One region of the Streptomyces hawaiiensis genome, then DNA from elsewhere that is predicted to be linked to it. Evidence: riboswitches for the same ligand, from Rfam matches in the RefSeq annotation. Region 1 holds a riboswitch; the other holds the start of a gene.
The links. A riboswitch is a leader RNA that binds a small molecule or an ion and turns the genes downstream of it on or off. The one in region 1 is predicted to bind ZMP and ZTP.

Region 1 (5,632 bases):
AGGCCAGGGCCGAACCCTCGCTGGCGAAGCGATAGACGACATGCCACTCCGCCCCTCCGTCGACAAGTACGCCACCCCCCAGAAACCCCGGCTGCCGCGCGGTCGCGCCCAGTAAGGCCCACCCCCAGGAGTGGAAGTCGGCCGCACGGCCCGGCGTCACGCGATAGGCCACGGTGACCGTGACTGGATTACTGGTCACGCCGTCCCGTACGGAAAGCGCTCACCGCGCGTTCAAGATTCAACAAACAATTTTCCGGTTCTTCGCAAGGCAGCTGGAAGATTGTCCGGAAGGCGAAGACTTTCCACAGCTGGGAAAGCCCTTCCGCTCACCGCGGTGCGACAGCGCGCTCCTCCGCCTCCACCGGCGCCTCCCCGAACCGCGACAACGCCAGCGCCCCGGCCACCGCCACCGCGAAACCGAGGATCGCCAGCCACCCCAGCCCCGGCCGCGTCCGGTCCCCGAGCCACACCACACCGATCAGCGCGGGCGCGACGGTCTCTCCGAGCACCAGCCCGGCCGTCGCCGTCGTCACCGACCCGCGCTGCAGGGCCGAGGTCAGCAGCAGGAACGCGGCCCCGCCGCCGAGCAGCAGCGCGTACGTCGCCGGATTGGGGAACAGCTCACCGGGCGACAGCCCGTCGATGAGCCGCACCGACACCTCCACCACCCCGAACCCGAGCCCCGACCCCAGCCCGAGCGCCAGCGCCCGCCCCCGCTCCGGCAGCCGCCCGCCCGCCGCCCCGAGCAGCAGCACCCCACCCGCCGCCCCGAGCATCGCCCACTTCAGCCCGGCCGGCCCGGCCTCGTCGCCCTCCGCCCCCGACGCCAGCCCCAGCAGCGCGAGCCCGGCACACACCACCGCCACCGCCGCCCACTCGACGCGGCTCAGCCGCACCTTGAGCAGCCGCGCCGCGACCACGGCCGTCACCGCGAGGCTCGCGGCCATCGCCGCCCCCACGGCGTAGATCGGCACGGACCGCAGGGCGAGGATCTGGAGTACGAAACCGAGCCCGTCCAGCGCGAGGCCGGCCAGATACCGCCACTGCCGCAGCGCCCGCCACAGCAGTGCCAGGTCCCCGCCCGGGCCGGTCGCCGCCGCCGACCGCGCGGCGATCGCCTGCAACACCGTCGCCGTACCGAAGCAGACGGCCGCACCAAGGGCACACACCATTCCAAAAATCACAAATCGACAGTAGGGGAGCGGCTGCCGACGGGGGGCCATGCGCGCCCGTTCACACCGATCTCTAGGCTGACCGTCTGTCAGTGCACGACGGGGAGACTGGGGGAGCACGCACATGGCTGAAACACGGCGAAGGCTGCGCTCGAGCACGGTGGTGCTGGGGGGCATGGGCGTCCTCGCGGCGGCCCTGTCCGCGTGCGGTTCCGACCCCGACCGCCGCTGCGTGGACCGGGACAGCTACGACTACATCAACGGCTACAAGATCGTCGCCGACAAGAACTGCTCGTCCGGTACGTCCTCCTCCGGCAAGGGCCGCAAGAAGACCGGCAAGGCCACGGCCACCGACGCCGACTGGTACTACGACGCCGACACCAGCGGCGGCTACGCCGACAACGGCACCTTCAGCCGCAGCGAGGCCGTCGACCGGGGCGGCTTCGGCTGCTCCGGCAGCGGCGGCGGCTGACGGGCGGGCACGGCAGATGGAACGCCGGACCATGGAGCCCCGCCCCGGCTGGCAGCGGACCGTCGAGGAACAGGGCCTGATCTACCCCCTCACCCGCTACCCCGACGACTCCCTGCGCCCCTACTGGGACGAGAGTGCGTACTACGTCTTCTCCCTGGAGGAGATCGAGGCCCTCGAAGAGGTGGTCGAGGACCTCCACCGCATGTGCCTGGCGGCCGCCGAGCACATCGTCACGGAGGACCGCTTCGCCGACCTGGGCATCACCGACCCCCGCGTCGCCCGCACGGTCGCCGAGGCCTGGCACCGCCGCGCCGAACTCCCCTCCGTCTACGGCCGCTTCGACCTCCGCTACGACGGCACCGGCCCGGCCAAGCTCCTGGAGTACAACGCCGACACCCCCACCTCACTGGTGGAGGCCGCGTCACCCCAGTGGTTCTGGATGGAGGAACGCTTCCCCGGCGCGGACCAGTGGAACTCCCTGCACGAACGCCTGATCGGCGCCTGGAAGAAGCAGGCCGCCCTGCTCCCGCCGGGCAGCCCTCTCTACTTCGCGTACTCCTCCGCCGACGAACTCGGCGAGGACATGATGACGGTCGCCTACCTGAAGGAGACCGCCGAGCAGGCCGGCCTCGCCACCGACTGGATCTCCATGGAGGAGATCGGCTGGGACCGCCTCTCCGGCCGCTTCGTCGACCAGCGCCTCCGCTTCATCCGCAGCGTCTTCAAGCTCTACCCCTGGGAATGGCTCACCACCGACCGCTTCGCCGACCACGTCCTCGACACCCTCGACAACGGCGGCGGCACGGGCTCCACCCTCTGGATCGAGCCGGCCTGGAAGATGCTCCTCAGCAACAAGGCCCTCCTCGCCGTCCTCTGGGAGCTCTACCCCGGCCACCCCAACCTCCTCCCGGCGTACCTGGACGGCCCGCGAGACCTGCCGGGCTGGGTCGCCAAGCCCCTCCTCGGCCGAGAGGGTGCGGGCGTCACGGTCCACGAGCCCGGATCCGCCCCCGCCCTGCGCGACGAGCCCTGCTGCTACCAGCAACTGGCCCCGCTCCCCGACTTCGACGGCAACCGAGTGGTCCTGGGCGCGTGGGTGGTGGAGAACGAGTCGGCGGGTCTGGGCATCAGGGAGTCCTCAGGCCTGATCACCGACGAGTACGCGAGGTTCCTGCCCCACGTGATCCTCTAAGAGGGGCTGAGGGCCCACGCCTGTAAGGGGCGCGGGGCTGTGACATGTGCGGCTTCGCCGCGTGGGCGCGATCAACCACATGCGACCCGCACCCGGCACCGAAGAGCAACCCGGCGGACGCCCCCCGCCCACCCCACCCGGTAGGCTGACCGAGGGCCGTGACTGGCGCGCTGGGATGGACGAACCATCGGGGAGCGGCCCGAGAGATGAGTGCCGTGCGCCTGGGCCGTACCGTGAACGCTGAACGCAACGTCCGGAGGTCCACACATGTCAGCCGAGCCCCTCTCCACCGCTTCCACCGCCTACCGCGCCGCCCTCGACGTGATCCGTGCCGTGGAACCCCGCGTGGCGGACGCCATCGGCCAGGAGGTCGCCGACCAGCGCGAGATGCTCAAGCTGATCGCCTCCGAGAACTACGCCTCCCCGGCCACGCTCCTGGCGATGGGCAACTGGTTCAGCGACAAGTACGCCGAGGGCACCATCGGCCGCCGCTTCTACGCTGGCTGCCGCAACGTCGACACCGTCGAGTCCCTCGCCGCCGAGCACGCCAAGGAACTCTTCGGCGCCCGCCACGCCTACGTCCAGCCGCACTCCGGCATCGACGCCAACCTCGTCGCCTTCTGGGCCGTCCTCGGCGCCCGCGTCGAGGTGCCCTTCCTGGAGAAGACCGGCGTCCGCCAGATCAACGAGCTGACCGACGCCGACTGGGCGGAGCTGCGCCAGGCCTTCGGCAACCAGCGCATGCTCGGCATGTCCCTGGACGCCGGCGGCCACCTCACCCACGGCTTCCGCCCGAACATCTCCGGCAAGATGTTCGACCAGCGCTCCTACGGCACCGACCCGGCCACCGGCCTGATCGACTACGAGGCCCTGCGCGCGAGCGCCCGTGAGTTCAAGCCGCTGATCATCGTGGCGGGCTACTCGGCGTACCCCCGCCTGGTGAACTTCCGGATCATGCGCGAGATCGCCGACGAGGTCGGCGCGACCCTCATGGTCGACATGGCGCACTTCGCCGGCCTGGTCGCGGGCAAGGTCCTGACCGGCGACTTCGACCCGGTCCCGCACGCCCAGATCGTGACGACGACCACCCACAAGTCGCTGCGCGGCCCCCGCGGCGGCATGGTCCTGTGCGACGACTCCCTGAAGGACCAGGTCGACCGCGGCTGCCCCATGGTCCTCGGCGGCCCGCTCCCGCACGTCATGGCCGCCAAGGCCGTGGCCCTGGCCGAGGCCCGCCAGGAGTCCTTCCGCGACTACGCCCAGCGCATCGTGGACAACTCCCGGGCCCTCGCCGAGGGCCTGATGCGCCGCGGCACGACCCTCGTGACCGGTGGCACGGACAACCACCTGAACCTGATCGACGTCGCCTCCTCCTACGGCCTCACCGGCCGCCAGGCCGAGGCCGCCCTGCTCGACTCGGGCATCGTCACCAACCGCAACGCCATCCCCGCCGACCCGAACGGCGCCTGGTACACCTCCGGCATCCGCATCGGCACCCCCGCCCTGACCACGCGTGGCCTGGGCACCGCCGAGATGGACGAGGTCGCCGGCCTCATCGACCGCGTCCTCACCACCACGGAGCCGGGCACGACCAAGTCGGGCGCTCCCTCCAAGGCGGCCCACGTGCTCGACGCCAAGGTCGCCGACGAGATCTCCCGCCGCGCCACCGACCTCGTGGCCGGTTTCCCGCTGTACCCGGAGATCGACCTGGGCTGACGCCCACGGCTCGTCACCCGTCCAGGTCGACCAGGACCTGACACGGCTCCTCCCGCGGCGGTCCGGCTTCCCGCCGGGCCGCCGCGCGGCGTATCAGCAGCACGCCGCCGACACCGGCCGCGAGCCCGGCCACCAGCCCGCCCACCGCACATCGCCCCGCGCCGGACCGGACAGATCCGCGGCGGCCGTGCTTTCCACGGGCCCGCCCTCCGCGTCACCGACCAGCCGGGCCAGGTCCAGCCGCTCGAAGACCGACTTTGGCGCCCGGTGCCAGCGGATGTCGTCGTCCTCCACGGCGGGCGCCGGATCCGAGCGCACCCAGGGCGCGCCGTCTTCGGTCACCACCAGCTGGTCCTGCCGCTCGACGGCCACGTCCCCGCCCGGCGGCCGGTTCGTGCTCGGCCAGCCGCCGACACCGGACAGTCTCCCAGACCACCGTGAGCCGCGCCGGCGGGAAGTCCCCCTCCGCCCAGCCCTCCGGCACCCGCTCCGTCCCCGCGTGCGTGGGCTGCAACAACTGCCACAGCCGGGCAAAGGCGGGCTCCCCCGACCGCACCGCCACGGTCCGCCCGGTACCACCCGCGACAACCATCGCCACATCGGGAACGTCCCGCCCCCGCCCGGGCAGACCTCCGACACCCGCCACGGCCGTGGTCCGTCCGGTGTGGTCCGCGACGGCGGTTTCCCCGTCGGGGAGGTCCGGCTCCTGCGCGGGGAGTGCTCCGGTGCCCGCCACCACCGCGGTCCGCCCGGTGCCGCCCGCGACGACCATCGCCACATCGGGGGCGTCCCGCCCTCGCGCCGGAAGGCCCCGGCGGTCGTCGCCGTCGCGCACCCGGCCAGGGCCACCGCCACCGTCACGACCAGCATCCGCCGCACCCCGCCCCGGGCCCGCGCCATACCCGTACCGCCCCGGGCCCGTCCTCTGCCCGTCCCGCCCCGGACCCGTTCTCTGGTCGCTCCGACCCGTGCCCGCATCGGTCCCCCTCCAGGTCCACACGCGTCCGAGCACCGTCGTGAACGGCTCCTCCCGCGTCCTCACACCCTTGTTACACCGCCGGGGCCGAACGGGATCCCGGC
Region 2 (5,632 bases), 2.9 Mb from region 1:
CGCGAAGCCCGGGACCCGCGTCCGCGCTCCCCGAGCCGCTGAAGGCCGCCGCAGAGAAGGCCGGTGACATGGCCACGGACCGGGCGGCCGCGCCGGTCCGAGCGAGGTGTCACCCGGACCGGTTCTGACCGGCTAGACCGACGCCCGCACCACAAGATCCGTCGCCGTCACCAGCGCCACCCCCAGCAGCAGTCCGGCCAGCAGCCGAGCGCGGAGCCTGCGGTACAACGCCTCGTACTCGCCCCGCAGTTCCTCCCCGCGCCGGGCCGTGCGCTGCCACGAGGCCCGGGCGAGGGCGAGATGCTCCGCCGCGAACTGCCGCTCCACCTCCGCCCGTTGCGCCTCCGGCAGCCAGTCGAGCCCGGCGGTGAAGCGGACGGCGGCCGTACGGGCCTCCTCACGCGCGGCGGCGGCGAGCAGATGCCCCTCGACCTCGTTGTGGAACGCCCGCAGGTCCCTGGGGAGCCCTTCCATGGCCGTCATCGCAGTGTCAGCTCCCGCTCTGCCGCCGCGATGGCGTCGTGGTGCAGGTCGAACGCCGGGGACTCGCTGCGGATCTTCGGCATGGTGATGAAGTTGTGCCGCGGCGGCGGGCAGGAGGTCGCCCACTCCAGGGAGCGGCCGTAGCCCCACGGGTCGTCCGCCGTGACCTTCTCGCCGTACTTCGCCGTCTTCCACACGTTGTAGAAGAACGGCAGCATCGACATGCCGAGCAGGAACGAGAAGACACTCGACACCGTGTTGAGGGTCGTCAGTCCCTCCACCGCCAGATAGTCGGGGATCCGCCGCTGCATGCCCTCGGCACCGAGCCAGTGCTGGACGAGGAACGTGCCGTGGAAGCCGATGAACAGCGTCCAGAAGGTGATCTTGCCGAGGCGCTCGTCCAGCATCTTGCCGGTGAACTTCGGCCACCAGAAGTGGAAGCCGGAGAACATCGCGAACACGACCGTCCCGAAGATCACGTAGTGGAAGTGCGCCACCACGAAGTACGAGTCCGAGACGTGGAAGTCGAGGGGCGGCGAGGCCAGCAGCACACCGGTGAGTCCGCCGAAGACGAAGGTGATCAGGAAGCCGGTCGCCCAGAGCATCGGTGTCTCGAAGGACAACGAGCCCTTCCACATCGTTCCGATCCAGTTGAAGAACTTCACGCCGGTCGGGACCGCGATGAGGAACGTCATGAAGGAGAAGAACGGCAGCAGCACACCGCCGGTGACGTACATGTGGTGGGCCCACACCGTCACGGACAGACCCGCGATCGCGATGGTCGCGCCGATCAGACCCGTGTAACCGAACATCGGCTTGCGGGAGAAGACCGGGATGACCTCGGAGATGATGCCGAAGAACGGCAACGCGATGATGTACACCTCTGGATGGCCGAAGAACCAGAAGAGGTGTTGCCACAGCAACGCCCCGCCGTTGGCGGAGTCGAAGATGTGCGCGCCGAACTTGCGGTCGGCCTCCAGCGCGAACAGGGCCGCGGCCAGCACCGGGAAGGCGAGCAGGACCAGGACACCGGTCAGCAGCACGTTCCACACGAAGATCGGCATGCGGAACATCGTCATGCCCGGGGCGCGCATGCAGATGATCGTGGTGATGAAGTTGACCGAGCCGAGGATGGTGCCGAAGCCGGAGAAGGCCAGACCCATGATCCACATGTCGGCGCCGATACCCGGGCTGCGGACCGCGTCCGAGAGCGGGCTGTAGGCGAACCAGCCGAAGTCGGCCGCGCCCTGCGGGGTGAGGAAGCCGCCCACCGCGATGAGCGAGCCGAACAGGTACAGCCAGTAGGCGAACATGTTCAGCCGCGGGAACGCCACGTCCGGCGCGCCGATCTGCAGCGGCATGATCCAGTTCGCGAAACCGGCGAACAGCGGCGTCGCGAACATCAGCAGCATGATCGTGCCGTGCATCGTGAACGCCTGGTTGAACTGCTCGTTCGACATGATCTGCAGACCAGGCCGGGCCAGCTCGGCGCGCATGAGCAGCGCCATCACGCCGCCGATGACGAAGAACGCGAACGACGTGACCAGGTACATCGTGCCGATCGTCTTGTGATCAGTGGTCGTCAGCCACTTGAGGTGCCTCATGCCCCGCCTGTGTCCGCGCCCCGTTCGGACGTCACACTTCACCGACGCGACGAGAATCACGAAACCGGGTGTGACGATCGAGAAGGTGCCGGACACGTACGGGACATGAGCAACGACGAGATCTTCGCCGCTGCCTACCGCGAGCACTACTGGGCGGTCAGCCGTTATGTCGCGCGTCGACTGGACGGGCGGGCCGGCGAGGTGGAGGAAGTGGTGGCGGAGGTGTTCACGGTCGCCTGGCGGCGCCGGGCCGACCTCCCGGCCGCCGCGCTGCCCTGGCTGTACGGCGTGGCACGCAACTGCCTGGCCAACGCGGTACGCGGCCACGGACGCCGCCGCCGGCTCGTCGACCGGCTCGGCAACGACCACACCGCGCACGGCCGGCACATCGCGGCGGGCCCCGAGGCCGACACGCCCGGCGGCTGGGTGCACGAGGCACTCGCCCGGCTCTCCGCCGCCGACCAGGAGGTGCTGCGCCTGACGGCCTGGGAGCAACTCGGTATCGAGGAGGTCGCCGTCGCCCTCGGCTGCGGCAGCCGGGCCGCCGCCATGCGGCTGCACCGCGCCCGGGGCCGCCTCAGAGCGGAGATCGACCGGATGCGTCCCGAGTCCCGGTACCCGATCGCTGAGCACTCCTGCATGACCGCCCCGAAGGAACACGGCCATGGCTGACGAACTCGAACTGCTGCGCGGCGCCGACCCGGTGCCGCCCGACGGCCCACACTTCGGCGACGGTCCTCTGGATCACAAGGCCGAGCTTCGCCTCGAGCGGCTGCTGCGGGACCCGGGGGACGGGCTTTCCGGGCGGATGCGGGACCCGGGGGACCGGCCCTCCTGGCGCCTGCGGGCTCGGCCGGGGTGGCTCTCCGGTCGTCCGCGGGACCGGCGGAGTCTCCTCTCCGGTCGTCGTCTGCGAGACCGGCGGCGCCTCTCCTCGGCCCGCCTGCGGGCTCGGCCGGGGTGGCCCTCCGGTCGTCTGCGGGACCGGCTGCCGCCCGGTTCCGGCCGGTTCCGGCCGTGGTCCCGATCGGTGTGGGGGTCCCGGCTGGCCTGGGGGCTGGTCGCCTCGGCCGTCGTCGCCGCCCTGACCCTCACCTTCGTGCTGAGCGGCCCGAGCACCACGTCCGCGGTCGCCGCGCCCCGCCCGCTGGTGATCGAGTCGGGCTCCACACCCGTACCGCTGGACCGGCTGGCCGACCGCGCCGCGGCCGAGGCTGCGGCCGACGGCGCGGCCCGGCTGCGCAAAGGCACGCACGTGCAGTCCTGGAGCCTGGGAATGTCGGACGACAAGCCCCCGATCACCCTGCCCGAGGAGCGCATCGTGCGCTGGCGGCCGGACGGCAGCCACACCGAACTCGTCGTGGCGACCGACCCGAGGCGCCCCGGCCGTCCGGTCCTCTCCGACGAGGACGGCGCACCGCGGCTCGTCGACGACCGTCACGTCCTCCTCGACCAGACCTACCCGCCCAGCTGGAGCGACGCCCCGCCCGAGTCGCCCCCGCCCCATGACCCGGCGCGGCTGCGCGCCTACCTGATGGAGGCTCAATCCATCGACACGCTGACCACGCCAGAGTTGCTGGACGCCACGGCGACGCTGCTGGACCACTGGACGCTCGGCGCGCGGGAGAGCGCGGTGCTGGCCCGGCTCCTGGCCGGCGCGGAGGGGCTGCGGCCGGCCGGCCAGGTGACCGACCGGCTGGGCCGACGCGGCCAGGCCTACGTGAACGACTCGCGCGGCGTTCGCCGCATGCTGATCATGGACCCGGCCACCGGCGCCGTCCTCGGGCTGGAGAGCACCCTCAGCAGCCCGGATCCCGAGTACGGCGTCGAAAAGGGCGCCGTCATGTCGTACAGCGCCTGGATGCGCTGATCACACCCCGGTGACACCGAGTTGCCGGGCGGCGGCCTCCACCGTCTGCTCCAGCAGCGTGGCGATGGTCATCGGACCGACGCCGCCCGGCACCGGTGTGATCAGCGAGGCCAGCTCCACGGCGGAGTCGAACTCGACGTCGCCGACGTTCCCCGCGTTGTACCCGGCGTCGATGACCACGGCGCCGGGCTTGATGTCCTGGCCGTGGACGAGGCGGGGCCTGCCCACCGCGGCCACCACGATGTCGGCCTCGCGCACGGCCGCCGACAGGTCCCGCGTGCGCGAGTGGCAGTAGCTGGTGTGCTGCTTCGCCCAGGCGCACGGCATCGACTTCCGCGGGGCCGCTCCCCGGTGGTGCTCCACCTCGGCGCCAGTCACGGCCCGGCCCCATCCTAGGTCGTGTCCGCGAGGTCCCGCCTGCCCTCCGGGCGAACGACGGGACCTCGCGGACACGACCTAACCGAGCACGGCAAGGCTCCCGCTACTCGTCCCAGGCCTGGACCAGGGTCTGTTCGGCGATCTTGCCGCCGCGCAGCGCGATCATGGACTCGGACAGGACGCGTACCCCGTCCGCGTACTCGCAGCTCTCGCTGTAGGCCGCCTCGTCGCCCTGGATGACGCACCGCTCCAGCTTGTGCGACATGTCGCGGCTGTAGACGTCGTCCAGCATCCGGCCGATCTCGTCCCGGCCGTGCAGGACCTTGGGGTGGCTGGGCTGGGTCGTGCGGTCCACGATGCGAAGCTCCGCGTCGTCGGCGTACAGGGAGAGCAGGATGTCCGGGGTCTGTCCTTCCACGCCCCGGCGCAGGGTCTCCCGGTCGAAGGCGGGGTCTGCCGCGGTTCCCATGATGACCTCCTTCGAAGGGCCGCGGCCCGACGGGAGCGGGCCGCGAAAGGCCTCTCCTGACGAGCGTCCTCCCGCCCGGCGGGGTCGGCAAACGCAGCCGGGGCACCGGGCCTGACGGGTGAGGGGCACCGCCCGCCCGTGTCCGCCGGGGGGCCCGCCCGCGTTGCGAAAGGCATGATCTCAACGCGGCGTATCGCCGCCGCCGTTGGTCTCGCCGCTGGGGTCACCGGCCTCGCCGCGCCGATGGCGAACGCGGCCGACGCGGAAGCGAAGAGCCCGCTCAGCCCGATGGCCACGCTCGACTCGCTGACCGTGAGCGACATCCCCGCCGAGCACAGGGACGAGATCCCGCGGCCCTCCTCGCAGCCGGCCGGGCTCAACCGCCTCAACGACCTCGACCAGCTGAACCATGTCGTCGGTCTGGGCTCCCCGGTCTTCGGCTTCGTTCCGAACGTCCGCTGACGCCGCGCGTGCGGGAGGTCCGACCGGATCCGGGCGGACCTCCCGCACGCCCGCGTTCAGTCCGCGGTGGCCAGGAACTGCGTCGCCGCCAGCTCCGCGTAGAGCGGATCGGCCGTCACGAGCTCACGGTGTGTGCCGACGGCCCGGACCCGGCCCGCGTCCATCACCACGATCCGGTCGGCCATCGTCACCGTGGACAGCCGGTGCGCCACGACGAGGACCGTGGTCGTCCGGGCCACGTCCGCGACGGTGTCGCGCAGCGCCGCCTCGTTCACCGCGTCCAGTTGCGAGGTCGCCTCGTCGAGCAGCAGCAGTCGGGGGCGGCGCAGCAGCGCGCGGGCGATGGCGACGCGCTGCCGCTCACCG

Region 2: linked by a shared signal. The riboswitch ahead of CEB94_RS37730 (bifunctional 5,10-methylene-tetrahydrofolate dehydrogenase/5,10-methylene-tetrahydrofolate cyclohydrolase) and the one ahead of CEB94_RS25065 (glycine hydroxymethyltransferase) in region 1 are both predicted to bind ZMP and ZTP.

What each region holds. Positions count from the first base shown of each region.
Region 1 covers NZ_CP021978.1:5,404,901-5,410,532, forward strand. The annotation lists gene CEB94_RS25045 (antibiotic biosynthesis monooxygenase) at 1-199, opposite strand, end outside; gene CEB94_RS25050 (DMT family protein) at 327-1,172, opposite strand; gene CEB94_RS25055 (hypothetical protein) at 1,297-1,644, shown strand; gene CEB94_RS25060 (glutathionylspermidine synthase family protein) at 1,661-2,836, shown strand; ZMP/ZTP riboswitch at 2,985-3,070, shown strand; gene CEB94_RS25065 (glycine hydroxymethyltransferase) at 3,104-4,552, shown strand; gene CEB94_RS41930 (hypothetical protein) at 4,646-4,924, opposite strand.
Region 2 covers NZ_CP021978.1:8,315,134-8,320,765, forward strand. The annotation lists gene CEB94_RS37710 (hypothetical protein) at 133-483, opposite strand; gene ctaD (aa3-type cytochrome oxidase subunit I) at 480-2,087, opposite strand; gene CEB94_RS37720 (RNA polymerase sigma factor) at 2,193-2,759, shown strand; gene CEB94_RS37725 (CU044_5270 family protein) at 2,752-3,957, shown strand; partial or broken gene CEB94_RS37730 (bifunctional 5,10-methylene-tetrahydrofolate dehydrogenase/5,10-methylene-tetrahydrofolate cyclohydrolase) at 3,958-4,254, opposite strand; ZMP/ZTP riboswitch at 4,261-4,345, opposite strand; gene CEB94_RS37735 (nuclear transport factor 2 family protein) at 4,439-4,804, opposite strand; gene CEB94_RS37740 (hypothetical protein) at 4,979-5,266, shown strand; gene CEB94_RS37745 (ABC transporter ATP-binding protein) at 5,323-5,632, opposite strand, start outside.